DNA from 4 places in the Paenibacillus sp. J22TS3 genome. Region 3 is predicted to be linked to each of the others. Evidence: predicted binding sites of a transcription regulator. Region 3 holds the regulator's gene; each other region holds the start of a gene.
The links. The regulator Rex, encoded in region 3, represses fermentation and respiration genes when NADH is low (regulators of the CRP and FNR family bind a similar motif). The targets are predictions, from matches to a motif close to TTGTGAAATATTTCACAA.
Positions count from the first base shown of each region.

Region 1: KJS63_RS10575 (TorD/DmsD family molecular chaperone) is a predicted target of Rex. The motif match lies at 1,274-1,291, and genes of this name have one in related genera.
Region 2: hcp (hydroxylamine reductase) is a predicted target of Rex. The motif match lies at 1,637-1,654, and genes of this name have one in related genera.
Region 4: nirB (nitrite reductase large subunit NirB) is a predicted target of Rex. The motif match lies at 2,016-2,033, and genes of this name have one in related genera.

Region 1 covers NZ_BOSF01000003.1:189,881-193,044, forward strand. Annotated here, with positions in the region: gene KJS63_RS10570 (efflux RND transporter permease subunit) at 1-414, shown strand, start outside; gene KJS63_RS10575 (TorD/DmsD family molecular chaperone) at 488-1,177, opposite strand; gene mobA (molybdenum cofactor guanylyltransferase) at 1,408-2,061, opposite strand; gene KJS63_RS10585 (MFS transporter) at 2,228-3,164, shown strand, end outside.
Region 2 covers NZ_BOSF01000004.1:622,312-625,475, forward strand. Annotated here, with positions in the region: gene KJS63_RS16130 (thiamine pyrophosphate-dependent enzyme) at 1-505, opposite strand, end outside; gene KJS63_RS16135 (2-oxoacid:acceptor oxidoreductase family protein) at 502-1,524, opposite strand; gene hcp (hydroxylamine reductase) at 1,787-3,164, shown strand, end outside.
Region 3 covers NZ_BOSF01000001.1:370,877-374,040, reverse strand. Annotated here, with positions in the region: gene dinG (ATP-dependent DNA helicase DinG) at 1-1,094, shown strand, start outside; gene KJS63_RS01680 (redox-sensing transcriptional repressor Rex) at 1,126-1,776, shown strand; gene KJS63_RS01675 (amidohydrolase) at 1,766-3,064, shown strand; gene KJS63_RS01670 (cell wall elongation regulator TseB-like domain-containing protein) at 3,098-3,164, shown strand, end outside.
Region 4 covers NZ_BOSF01000001.1:559,573-562,736, forward strand. Annotated here, with positions in the region: gene nirB (nitrite reductase large subunit NirB) at 1-1,911, opposite strand, end outside; gene ric (iron-sulfur cluster repair di-iron protein) at 2,073-2,777, opposite strand; gene KJS63_RS02700 (FAD-dependent oxidoreductase) at 2,942-3,164, opposite strand, start outside.

The sequences.
Region 1 (3,164 bases), on a different contig from region 3:
ATTGGTGCTTTGATCGCCCTGCTTATCGGCGGCGAGACCCTGAACGTATCCTCGCTGATGGGTGCGCTCATGCTGATCGGGATCGTAGTCACCAATGCCATCGTCTTGATCGACCGGGTGATTCACAAAGAACGCGAAGGCCTCTCCACTCGCGAAGCACTGCTGGAAGCCGGTGCGACCCGTCTTCGTCCGATTCTGATGACAGCACTGGCTACGATTGGCGCCCTGCTCCCACTGGTATTCGGTCTCGAGAACAGTGCGGGGATTATCTCACGCGGTCTCGGAATTACCGTAATCGGGGGTCTGATCAGCTCCACGCTGCTGACCCTTGTGATTGTGCCGGTGGTGTACGAATTCCTGATGAAAATCCGCAGAGGCGGAAGATCCAACAAGGCTGCAGCCCAGGCCAAATAATTAAAAGCAAAAAAGAGAGTTCCCTGATCAGGGGACTCTCTTTCTTATTGGGGGGACAGACGAATACATGAAATTAACTAAGCTCACTTCTCCAGACACGCAGCATTTCAAGATCCTTGCTCAGGAACTCAGACAGCAGCACACCCAGGCCCTTATAAAGGGGAGTACGGGCCTCTCTTTGCAGCGCTTCAGCGAAGGCCGGCGCCCACTTCATAAGATGGGATTCCATGAACCACAGCTGCATGTCGGCAAGCTCTGTGCATTTATTTCTCACACAGCCTGCAACCAGCATCCGGTCGGCCAGTACCGACATGAACTCAAGCTCAATGGCCATGTGGTCATCCCGTTCATTGTGCAGCTTGTTGAACACCACGCCACATTCACAATAGACGGTCCCCAGCTGAGAGGATTCCCACATCACCTGGATTCCTTCTTTCCTAGCCCGGAATCCACCTTCTGTGAAAGGCAGCACCGCTGGGCTTCCCACAAACAATCGCGTATATTCTTCCGCCTCGTCATAGCATACCTGCCGAAGCTTATCCTCTTCAATACTTTCCAGATAAGCCTTCAGCATCCGGCCGCCTTCACTTGAAATCACCGGACCCTTGAGCGCCGCTTCACGCCGGTATTGGGCAATCAGCGACAGGCGCGGCTCACGCCCCAGAAAATCAACCAGCAGCTGGTAAACCCAGCCCCTTCGTTCAAGCCAGAGCAGCTGCTCCTCATTCGCAGTCACGCCATCCTCGAACACGGTCGTAATCATTTTCAGTCAGCTCCTATATAATTCCAGGTAGAGATACCGTCTCCCCCTGACCGACGACGTCTCTTCACCTTTATTATAGCCAAGTCTTTCCTGGATATGTGAGCGCATTCACATATAAAATTGACATAACCGTGAACACCTATGAGACCCATTTTCTTACGAAAATTTTAGTTTCTCCGGAAACATTTTGATGCCCTGCCTGATTCTATTCCTGTGTTAACTTATACACTTTAATGGCGATCAAAGTCTCTCCCCAGCCAAGATGTATAGCGGCGGCTGGCCTCTTCATAGTCACCAGGGCGGTTCATATTAAAGCTCAGCAGCTCCTCATCAGTCCCCGTACCCTCGCACAGTAATTGGGCCGGGATATAGGCTGCTTGAAGAGATTTGGTCCATGGAACCAAGCGTAATTCCTTTTCCTGAAGCGCAGTCTCCAGGCTTGCTAGTACGGTACGCTTGTACATGGACAGCAGCGGCAGTACGCCAGATGATGTTAAGGGAATCACCGCTTCCAGTTCCTCTTCCTGGCCTCTGCTGACGTTAGAATGCCTTTCTGCCTCGTCAATGAGACGCTGACCAACAGCAGCGTTAATAAACGGCATATCACAAGCTGTAACCAGATTCCACTCAGTTCCTGAAGCGGCCAGTCCTGCGTGTAGGCCGGCAAGGGGTCCAGCCAGGGAATAGATATCGGGAACTACCTCTTTATGAAGATAGCTGTAAGGAGCTCCATCATTCGCCACGATAACAACTCTCGGAGCAATTTGCTCCAAAGATCGAACCAGTCTTTCAATAAGCGGAATCCCTGCCAGAGGGAGCAGTGCCTTATTCTGACCCATCCGGCTGGAGAGACCGCCGGCAATCACAATCGCTGTGACTTCCATGAATGATTCCCCTCTCTTGGTGCCATAATTAAGTAAATCCGAAAAAACATGGTTTGTATCCCTTTCCATCACATGATACATTGAACTTACCCGAATTAATTTACTTAGCGACCATTTGTCTGAGTTACCCGAGTTCAGGCTGCATGTAGATGCATGCCAGAAAGGAATGGCGCCTTTGCGTAAGCCTGCAATAACAAATGTGACCTCATTGCTTCCTTTGGAGCTGATTAATTTTTTCGTTTTTGGTGCAATGGCCATATTCTCCGCCTTCTTCCAATTATATTTACAGGAAGCGGGAATGAACAAGCTTGAGATTGGATTACTGCTTGCTTTCGGGCCGCTCGTGTCCCTTGCAGCGAATCCATTCTGGAAGTACTGCAACGACCGCCAGCAGAACACCAAATTTGTCCTTCTGCTTATGATGTCCGGACTTGTGTTAATCGCTTATTTGATATACCGTGTTGAAACGTATCAGATGCTGTACCTGGCTATGCTCCTATTCTTCTTCTTTCAAACGCCCCTCTTGTCCCAGAGCAACACGCTGACCTTATGTTATACTGAGCATGCGGGACGGAAATTCGAGTCATTCCGGACTTGGGGTTCAATCGGATGGGCATTTATAGCTGTTCTCACAGGGGCGTCTCTCGATGCGGCGGGTCCAATCAGCCTGATCGTTCTATTTACGGCCATACTTCTGCTTGCGATTATAGCCACCTTGCTGCTGCCGCCGCTTCAGAAGGCTCCAGACACACCCTGGCTCAACTACTGGGAATTCACCCGGTCGATGCACAACAAGTATTTTATGTCCTTTGTGTTCCTGTGCATGCTCGTGGCCGTGCCTAATTCCATGAACGCCCTGTTCATGCCCTTTTTCGTGACCGACCTCGGCGGATCGAAGCTGTATGTCGGACTGGCTGTGTTCATTTCAACAATATTTGAAGTGGGTGTGCTCATTCTGCTTCGCAGATATATGAAGCGAAAGATCACCCATCTTATGGTCTGCCTGTTCCTCGTCAGCCTCGTGCTGTCGCTGCGCTGGCTTCTGATGACCGAAGTTACCACCCCCGTAGAGATTGTGGGGATTCAGGCTCTGCATACCGTAA
Region 2 (3,164 bases), on a different contig from region 3:
CGATACGCAGCGCCATGATATTCATGTCATATACTGCCTGCGGTGAACGGGCGGTCAGAATGACCCAGCCGGTGTTCAGGCCGTAGTAAAGATCCGAATGATCGCCGCGGATATCGAGCGGGCCGCTGACTGCCCGTGTCACCAGGTTCATGACCATCGGGAAACGGGTGCCTGCCTGCACGGGAAGCTGTTCGATCATATACAAGAACCCGTTCGCACTGGTGGCGTTGAATACTCGCGCTCCGGCTGCGGCTGCACCGTAGCAGATTCCCGCCGAGCCGTGTTCACCGTCGGCCGGAATCAGCTTGATGTCGTGTTCACCGCGCGTACGCATCATGTCAAGATATTGGGCGATTTCCGTAGACGGCGTAATCGGAAAATAACCCATGATGTGATAGTTAATCTGGGCGGCTGCGGTGGCAGCCATTTCATTGCCCGATTCGAAGACAGCCGTCTGAGCGGCCGGAACCTTTTGCTCCGTTGATTCTTTGGTTTGTACGGTCATGATCTGACTCCCTCCACAGTTAAATAGGGGAAGACCTGCGGCACACGGTGCTGCTCCGCATAATGCGGTTCTTCCAACATGGCGGCCAAAGCGGTCGTCGGGCAAGCTTCCACACACTTCAGACAGCCTTTGCAGTACTGGTAATCGATGCCCTTCATAAACATCTGCAGGTTGCCGCGTTTATCCGGTTTCTGCTCCCATACGATGCAGAAGTCCGGGCATACCGTATCGCAGGCGGCGCAGTTAATGCAGTCCTCCATCTTGTACTCCGGCAGATACCCCTGCCGCGATCCGCTAAGATCCTTCAGCACACTGTTTGCCGTGACGTTCAGTACTCCGCCCAGCTCCTGCGTTTCATATCCGAGAACCGGCTGCGATCTTGAGAAAGCGGTCTGGTCCATAAGCCCTGTGCCGTTCCCTAGGGACAGGAACTGGACTTCGTTATATCCTCTGTCAAAAGTCCGCAAGTTCGGTTCCACGAGGTGAGGCAGCTTTTTCTCAAAAGTTTTACGGATCACCTGCCGCATATCGTCCGGGTCAAGGAAGCTGCAAATGCGGAACAACGCGCCAAGCATCGCCGTATTGACTTTGGTTTTCTCCTCGACGGCAATTCTCAGCGCATCGATCGCGGCCAGCGTTCCCTGCGTCATCTTCAGATCCACGGCCACTTCGGAAAGATTTCGCGGTGTATTCACAAGCACCGTCCCATCAGACCGTAAACCGCTTATCACATCTACTGTCTTATATAACGCTTCATGAAATACGCCAACTACATGCGGCTGCTCAATGGGACTGTGATCGCGAATCTCCACCTGGGGATCGCAGAATCTTACGAAGCTCTTGACCGGCGACCCTTTTTTCTCCGAACCATAGCTGGAGAAATTGGAGCCGTTAAGCCCAGAGCCGGTTACCCCGGCTTCGGCCAGCATTTTTCCCGCCAGATTGGCGCCAAGCCCACCGATGGATTCGAGACGAATCTCGTAAAAGCCCAGTTCATTTTTTTGAGGCAAAATCGACACGTTCTCTCCTCATTTCTTCTTGTTCTATATGGAATGAATTAAGAAATCACGCATCTTTAGCTCACTCCATAATGGGTATTGAATCCAGTTTAAAAGAAGAAACGACCAGGATTGGTGATTTTAATCACAAACTGAAAAAATAGTGATTCTAATCACTAGTCCTCCCTTGGCAGGGGGGTATACTTCTGTCTGACCGTCCATTTACAAGGCGACTTAATCTGACGATAACGACAAAGATAACACGAAATCGGGAGGAGAAATAATGAATAACAACGAGGCAGGAATGACCTTGAACCATCAGCCATCCATGTTCTGTTTTCAATGCCAGGAGGCATCCAAGGGAACAGGCTGCACCATTGTCGGGGTATGCGGCAAACCGCATGACGTGGCGAACCTGCAGGATTTGCTCGTTTATCTGCTGAAGGGTATCGCTTTTCTCAGTCTGGATGTCCGGCTGCCCGAAGGGCTTGAACAGCGCGTATCGCTGTTTATCATGGACTCCTTGTTTGCAACCATTACGAATGCCAACTTTGACCGCGAGGTGTTTGTGGGGAAAATCCGGGAAGCGATTGCGCTTCGCGGCGAGGTGCGCGCTTATTATGATAAGCAATATCCGGAAGGAACGGCCAATCTCCCTGACGCTGCTGTCTGGGAAGCGGATAACGAAGCTGCTTTTGATGAAAAAGCACGTACGGTTGGTGTGCTCTCCACCCACAACGAAGACATTCGCTCTCTGCGTGAATTGATAACTTACGGCTTGAAGGGGATGGCCGCTTATACGTACCATGCGCTTCACCTGGAGAAGGACGACAACGAAGTGAACCGGTTTATGCGCCGCGCGCTTGCGGCTACGCTCGACGACAGCCTTGAGGTGCAGGATCTGATCGCTTTGACAATGGAGACCGGCAAATACGGTGTAGATGCCATGGCGATGCTTGATGCTGCCAACACCACCGCTTACGGAAATCCGGAAGTTACGAAGGTAAATATCGGGGTGAGAAACCGGCCCGGCATTCTCATCAGCGGCCATGACCTGAAGGATTTGGAAGAGCTGCTGAAGCAGACGGAAGGCACCGGCGTGGATGTGTATACGCACAGTGAAATGCTGCCTGCCCACTATTATCCGGCGTTTAAGAAATATGAGCATTTTGTAGGCAATTACGGAAATGCCTGGTGGAAGCAGAACAGCGAATTTGAAGCCTTTAACGGGCCGATTCTGATGACAACCAACTGTATCGTTCCACCGAAGGACAGTTATAGGGACCGCATTTATACAACGGGCAACACTGGCTTCCCGGGCCTCCGCCATATCCCTGAAGGAACAGATGGGGCTGCCAAGGACTTCTCCGCGCTGATCGAGCAAGCAAAAAGCTGCCCTGCTCCAACGGAACTTGAAACCGGCGAAATCATCGGCGGCTTCGCGCATGCCGCTGTGATGAACGTGGCCGATCAAGTCGTTGATGCCGTGAAATCCGGCGCAATCCGCCGCTTCTTCGTCATGGCCGGCTGTGATGGGCGGATGAAATCCCGCAATTATTACACCGATTTTGCAGCCCAGCTTCCACAGGATACCGTCATCCTGACCGCAGGCTGCGCCAAATACAAATACAACAAGCTGGACCTGGGCGAAATCGGCGGAA
Region 3 (3,164 bases):
AGAATCAAATCTATCTGACGATGGGGGGCGTCATCCGCAAGGGTGAGCGGATGATGAATGAGCTGAAGGATGATGATGACAGCTATGGGTCAGAGAGCTTGCTTACGGACATCAGCGGTCTATTTAAGGACTTGGTGGCCGAGCGGGACAATATCCGCTCATTCATGAAGCTGGACAACGAAGAGACCGTGTATTGGATCGAAGGCAACGGACATTACCGCAGCCGTTCTCTGCAGATTTACGCGGTGCCAGTTGAAGTTAGCCAACAGCTGAAGGAATATTTCTTTGACAAAAAGAAAAGTGTTATTATGACCTCGGCAACGCTGTCCGTGGACAAATCATTCCAGTACATGATTGAACAGCTGGGACTTCAGGAAGCTTCGGATCAGCATCGGCTGCTTACTTCCATGCTTCCTTCCCCGTTTAAATACCGGGAGCAGGCACTGCTTGTCATTCCAAGAGACTTCCCTAGTGTTAAGGGGAGTGTTGGTGATGACTACTTTGTCAGCACATTGGTGAGCTCGCTCGCTGATGCGGCGGTAGCGACACAGGGCCGTATGTTGGTCCTGTTTACCTCGTACCGGATGCTGCGCCAGGTCTACGATCCGTTGAAGGAGGCGCTTGGCGCGCAAGGCATTACTGTGATCGGACAAGGCGTGGACAGCGGCAATCGCACCAAGCTAACCCGCAGATTCCAAGGTCAGCAGGCCTCCGTACTGCTGGGAACAAGCAGCTTCTGGGAAGGGGTGGATATCCCGGGAGATGCGCTGACAAGCCTGGCGATCGTCCGGCTGCCCTTCCAGCCGCCGAATCATCCGCTGGTGGAGGCAAAGAGTGAGCGGCTTCAGCGGCAGAAGAAGAATCCGTTCATGAAGCTGTCCGTTCCGCAGGCGGTGATCCGGTTCAAGCAGGGCTTCGGACGGCTGGTCCGCTCCTCACAGGACCGCGGAATTGTGATTGTTTATGATACGCGGATTCTTGAGTCCTACTATGGGAAGTACTTCCTGTATTCTTTGCCGGGGCCAAAGATGGAGCATATGCCCACACAGCAAATGGTGTCCCGAATATCAGAATGGCTAGGCACCGGCGATTGACCGGACTCATTAGATTTAGGGGGAAATAGAGATGAAATCGGAGAAAATATCGGACGCGGTTGTGCGCAGATTGCCTGTATATCTGCGCTTTCTGAATGAGCTTAGCCTGCGGGAGGTTGCGACCGTTTCTTCACAGGAGCTTGGACAAAAGCTGGATCTGAATCCGGCACAAATCCGCAAGGATTTGGCATATTTCGGTGACTTTGGCCGTAAGGGAATCGGCTATGATGTTTCATATCTGATTGAGAAGATCCGCCAAATCCTGAATTTGGATCAGCAGATTAACGTGGCCCTTGTTGGGGCAGGTAATCTGGGCCAAGCCTTGTCGAACTACAATACGTATTTGAAAGATAACATGAAGATTGTGGCCCTCTTTGATGCTTCCGAGCACAAGATTGGCCAAAAAATCAACTCATTGACAGTGCAGCCGATTGAGGAATTGGGAGAGACGGTCAAGAGGCTGAATATCCGGATTGGGATTATTACAGTACCCGATATTGAGGCGCAGCGGGTTGCTGATCAGCTGATCAGCGCCGGAATAGAAGCCATACTTAACTTCGCCCCGACTATTCTGAAGGTGCCTGCCGGGGTACGTCTGCATGCGGCGGATTTCACTACCGATCTGCTCAGCTTGGCTTATTATTTGGAGGATGGAAAGGAAGACGAGTGGAATGAGTCGTAAATGGTTGATCAAGAACGGAACCTTTGTGGTATTGGAGCCGGGGCAATCCGTGATCAAGGGATATATGCTGATCGAGGATGATGTAATTAAATATGTTGGAGAGAGTTGCCCGGAAGGTGAAGAGGAGACAGAAGCTTTTGACGGAAGCGGCCTGCTTTTTTCTCCAGGATTGATCAACACCCATGGCCATGCGGCAATGTCCCTGCTGAGGGGTTATGGTGATGATATGGAACTCCAAACGTGGCTTCAAGAGAAGATGTGGCCTATGGAGGCCAAGTTTACATCTAACGATGTATACTGGGGAACATCCCTGTCTGTATTGGAGATGCTCAAAGGCGGAACCACGACCTTCCTGGACATGTACGACCACATGGACCAGGTGGCCAAGGTGGTGCAGGAATCCGGAATGCGCGCGGTGCTCATGCGCGGAGCTATAGGGCTGTGTCCAGAAGACGTGCAGCAGATGAAGCTGGAGGAGGCGGTACAGTTCGCCAAAGACTGGCATGGACAGGCCGATGGCAGAATCACTACCATGATGTCGCCGCACTCCCCTTACACATGTCCTCCGGCATTTATTGAGAAGTTTGTCCAGGCGGCACATGATCTGGACCTGCCGCTGCATACGCATATGTCGGAGACGGCTGCGGAAGTTCAGCAGAACATCAACGATTATGGGACACGTCCTGCCATCCATTTGGAGAAACTTGGATTTTTCTCCCGTCCATCCATTGTAGCCCATGGCGTTCATCTTACCGACGAAGAGATTGAAATCCTGGCCAGAAACAAGGTGGCCGTCTCCCATAACCCGGGAAGCAATCTTAAGCTGGCAAGCGGTGTAGCGCGTGTAATGGATCTTCAGAAGGCTGGTGTGGTCGTTTCTTTGGGTACCGATGGAGCAGCCAGCAATAATAACTTGGATATGTTTGAAGAGGTGAGGCTCGCCGCGTTGATTCATAAAGGCGTATCAGGTGATCCGACTGCGGTGCCTGCGGATGAGGCGCTCAAGATGGGCACCATTTATGGCGCACAGTCCGTCTATCTTCAGAACACTGGCCGTCTTGCCGCTGGCATGAAAGCAGATTTCATTGCTTTGGATACAGATCAAGCGCATTTTGTTCCATATACAGATTTCATTTCCCACATGGTCTACTCTGCAGGGCCGAAGGATGTTAAGCACGTGTGGGTGAACGGGGCGCAAGTCGTGAAGAATGGAAGCTGCATCACAATGGATGAAGAGCGGATTCGCCGGGAAGCTCAAGCATGTTTTGAAGGACTGCTCTCCCGTTAAGCGGAGACTTCTGGCCAGAAAGGAAGTGAAGGCTTGAAGAAAAAGACGAAATGGATTCTGCTCTCCATTCTCATTGTGCTTGTAGTTCTGTTCGGGATAC
Region 4 (3,164 bases), 190 kb from region 3:
GACACAGGTCTTGACCGTGCGGAGAGATTTAGCGTAAGCATAACCCGAAGGCATATCCAGTTCTTTCCAAACCTTCGGAAGGTCTTCCTTCTTCACCCCGATTAAGTCTAACCGCTGGCCGCCAGTCACTTTAACAACCTTCACGTTATACTTAAGCGATACATCGGCAATCTTCTTGAGATCCTCTGGAGTTGTTACGCCGCCGTACATCCGTGGAACGACAGTATAAGTCCCGTCCTTCTGAATATTAGCGTTCATCCGCTCGTTAACAAAGCGGGATTCCTTCTCATCACTATGGGTGTCCGGATACAGCATCCCCAGGTAGTAGTTGATCGCAGGACGGCACTTCGAGCAGCCTTCCGGTTGACTCCAGCCAAGAACGTTCATGACTTCTTTAGTTGTTGATAAGCCTTTAGCCTGAATTTCGGCCACGATCTCATCACGGCTTAATGTGGTACATCCGCAAATCCCCTGTTTGGCAGCTTCCTTGAAACCATCGCCAAGCACGTATTGGAGAATTTGTTCCACCATTGGCTTACAGCCGCCGCAAGAGCGGGTTGCCCCGGTGCAGGCTTTAATTTCGTCTACTGTAGTAAGCCCCTGCTCCGTGATCACATCCACAATTGTCTTCTTGGTGACCCCGTTACAGCCGCAGACGATCTCGTCATCCGCCATTGTCTCCACAGAGGCGGTCTTCTTAGCTCCGCCACCGCAGCAACCGCTGCCCGTAAGCTGGCCATAGAGTTCATCCGTCATTTCTGTGTGCTGTTTGATTAACTTCTGAAGATTAGCCGACTCTGTAATGTCTCCGAACAGAACCGCTCCTACCATAACGTTGTCTTTGAGCAAAATCTTCTTATAGGTACGTTTCCAATCATCCTTCTGAGAAATGACCCGATGCTCAGGACTATCGATGAATTCTCCTGTTGAGAATACATCCACCCCGGAGATTTTCAGCTTGGTCGAGACGACGGAACCCTCATAACCCGCAGTCTCCACTCCGCAAATATGCTTCGCAAGCACCATACCCTGCTCGAAGAGCGGCGCAACCAAGCCATAACAGATACCTCGGTGCTCATTGCATTCCCCTACCGAATAAACGCCCTCCATAGATGTGCGCATATAATCGTCAACCAGAATACCACGGCCTGTCTGAATTCCACTGGCAGCAGCCACATCGATATTAGGTTTGATGCCCACAGCCATAACTACGAAATCAGCCTCAAGCTCGGTTCCGTCGGTAAACTTAAGCCCGGTTACCCGGTTGCCGCCAAGCAGTTCCGCCGTCTGCACGCCCATCGCAAATTTGATTCCTTGCCGCTCCAGCTCATCCTTAAGCATCGCCGCCGCCTGGCTGTCAAGCTGGCGTTCCATCAGATCATTCATCAGATGCACAACTGTGACATCCATACCCAAATGCACTAGTCCCTTAGCAGCTTCCAATCCAAGCAATCCGCCGCCAATTACCGCAGCCTTACGGTAGCTCTTCGCAGCCTCAAGCATCTGATTGCAGTCTGCGATATCCCGGAAACCAATAACCCCTTCCTTATCACTTCCTGGTATAGGAAGAATGAATGGTTTGGAGCCTGTAGCTATAATTACATTATCATAAGGGACCCTAATGCCGTTCTCTGCGACAACTTCCCTTGTGTTCTCGTCAATACGGGTAACCGTGGTTCCGGTGTGAAGTGTAATTCCGTTCTCTTGATACCAATTCAGATCATTTAGAATGATATCATCAATGGTCTTGCTGCCTTCCAGCACGTAGGAAAGCATGATCCGATTGTAATTGGGATGAGGTTCACTCCCAAATACGGTAATCTCAAAATTTGAAGATAACTTTAAAATTTGCTCTACTGTACTAATTCCAGCCATCCCGTTACCGATGACCACTAGTTTCTTTTTATCCATATCAATATGCCTCCCACTCAATTCAGGCATTGGATTATCTATCGCCTTTGTTAAACCAAGTATACCGACTACCATGTAACTGAAGTGTGAGAATTGTCACACTTTAGTGATTATTTTCACAACTTTTTCCGCAAAATTGTATCCCTCTGTAAATGCGCTATTTATTCATAGCGCGGGAATAATATATTATTCTCCAGATGAACATGCTGGAAAGTCATCTCCTCCAGCTCCTCCAGACGGGAATAGGTGATTCTGTATGTGGTGCAAGCATGATCTGGCGGTGTAAAGTCCTGGGTTAATGCGCGAATTTCCTTAAGGATATTTCCCGCCTTGTCATGCTCCGCTTCCAGCTCAGCAATCGAGGTTTGCAATTTGACCAATGTCTCTGGTTCCCGCGCGGTCTCCCAATTGACCATTTTCGGAAATACTTCATCCTCTTCCTTCTCGGTATGCTCAAGCAGTTCCGCCTTCAATTGTCCGAACAACCGGTGTACCTCGGCCAAATGCGCTTCATGCTGTCCATGTACACGGAACACTTTATTCACGTTCTGCTCTATATGCGGGAGTTCCTGCCGCAAATAAGCATGATGCTTGTTAACGATATGAGCAATAAGATCACAGGAGTTCCAACGGGTATAATCGTTCTCTTCCTTGGCAGTAGGGTGTTCATTGACCATCTGGCGAAGATCATTCAGCACTTCCTCCAGGATGAGCCCTCTCTCTTCAACAGCCTCTTGCAGCGGACGGTTCCCTCCGCAGCAGAAATCAATTCTGCGGCTGCGGAAATAATCGCTGGATTTGGGGAAACGGATCACGATATCTCTAACTTGCTGCTCTCCGCCCAGTAACAGTTCAGCTAATCCCATATTTTATCTCTCCTATCTGTAGTCTGTGAATTTAGTTACATCGTACTTGATCCCTTGCACTAGGGTGTGTGATTTGAGTAACATGGAATATGGACAAATAAAAAAGCCCGGCAGAATTCCTGCCGAAGCTCTTATCGTTATTTATATACTGAATTTAACCTGAATTATTTCAAAACATCATGCTGCACATAACGCTCACCATTCAGTTCGCTCAATAATTCCACCGCAACCCTTGCTCCATCTCCAGCGGTGATAATCGAATGCACGCTTACTCCTGCAGCCGTCCCTGCCGCCCAAATTCTAGGATTGCTGGTTCGGCCAGCACCATCAGTTGCAATTACCGTCTTAATTCTTGGTTCAATACCTTCCTTAAGCTCAAGCCCGGTT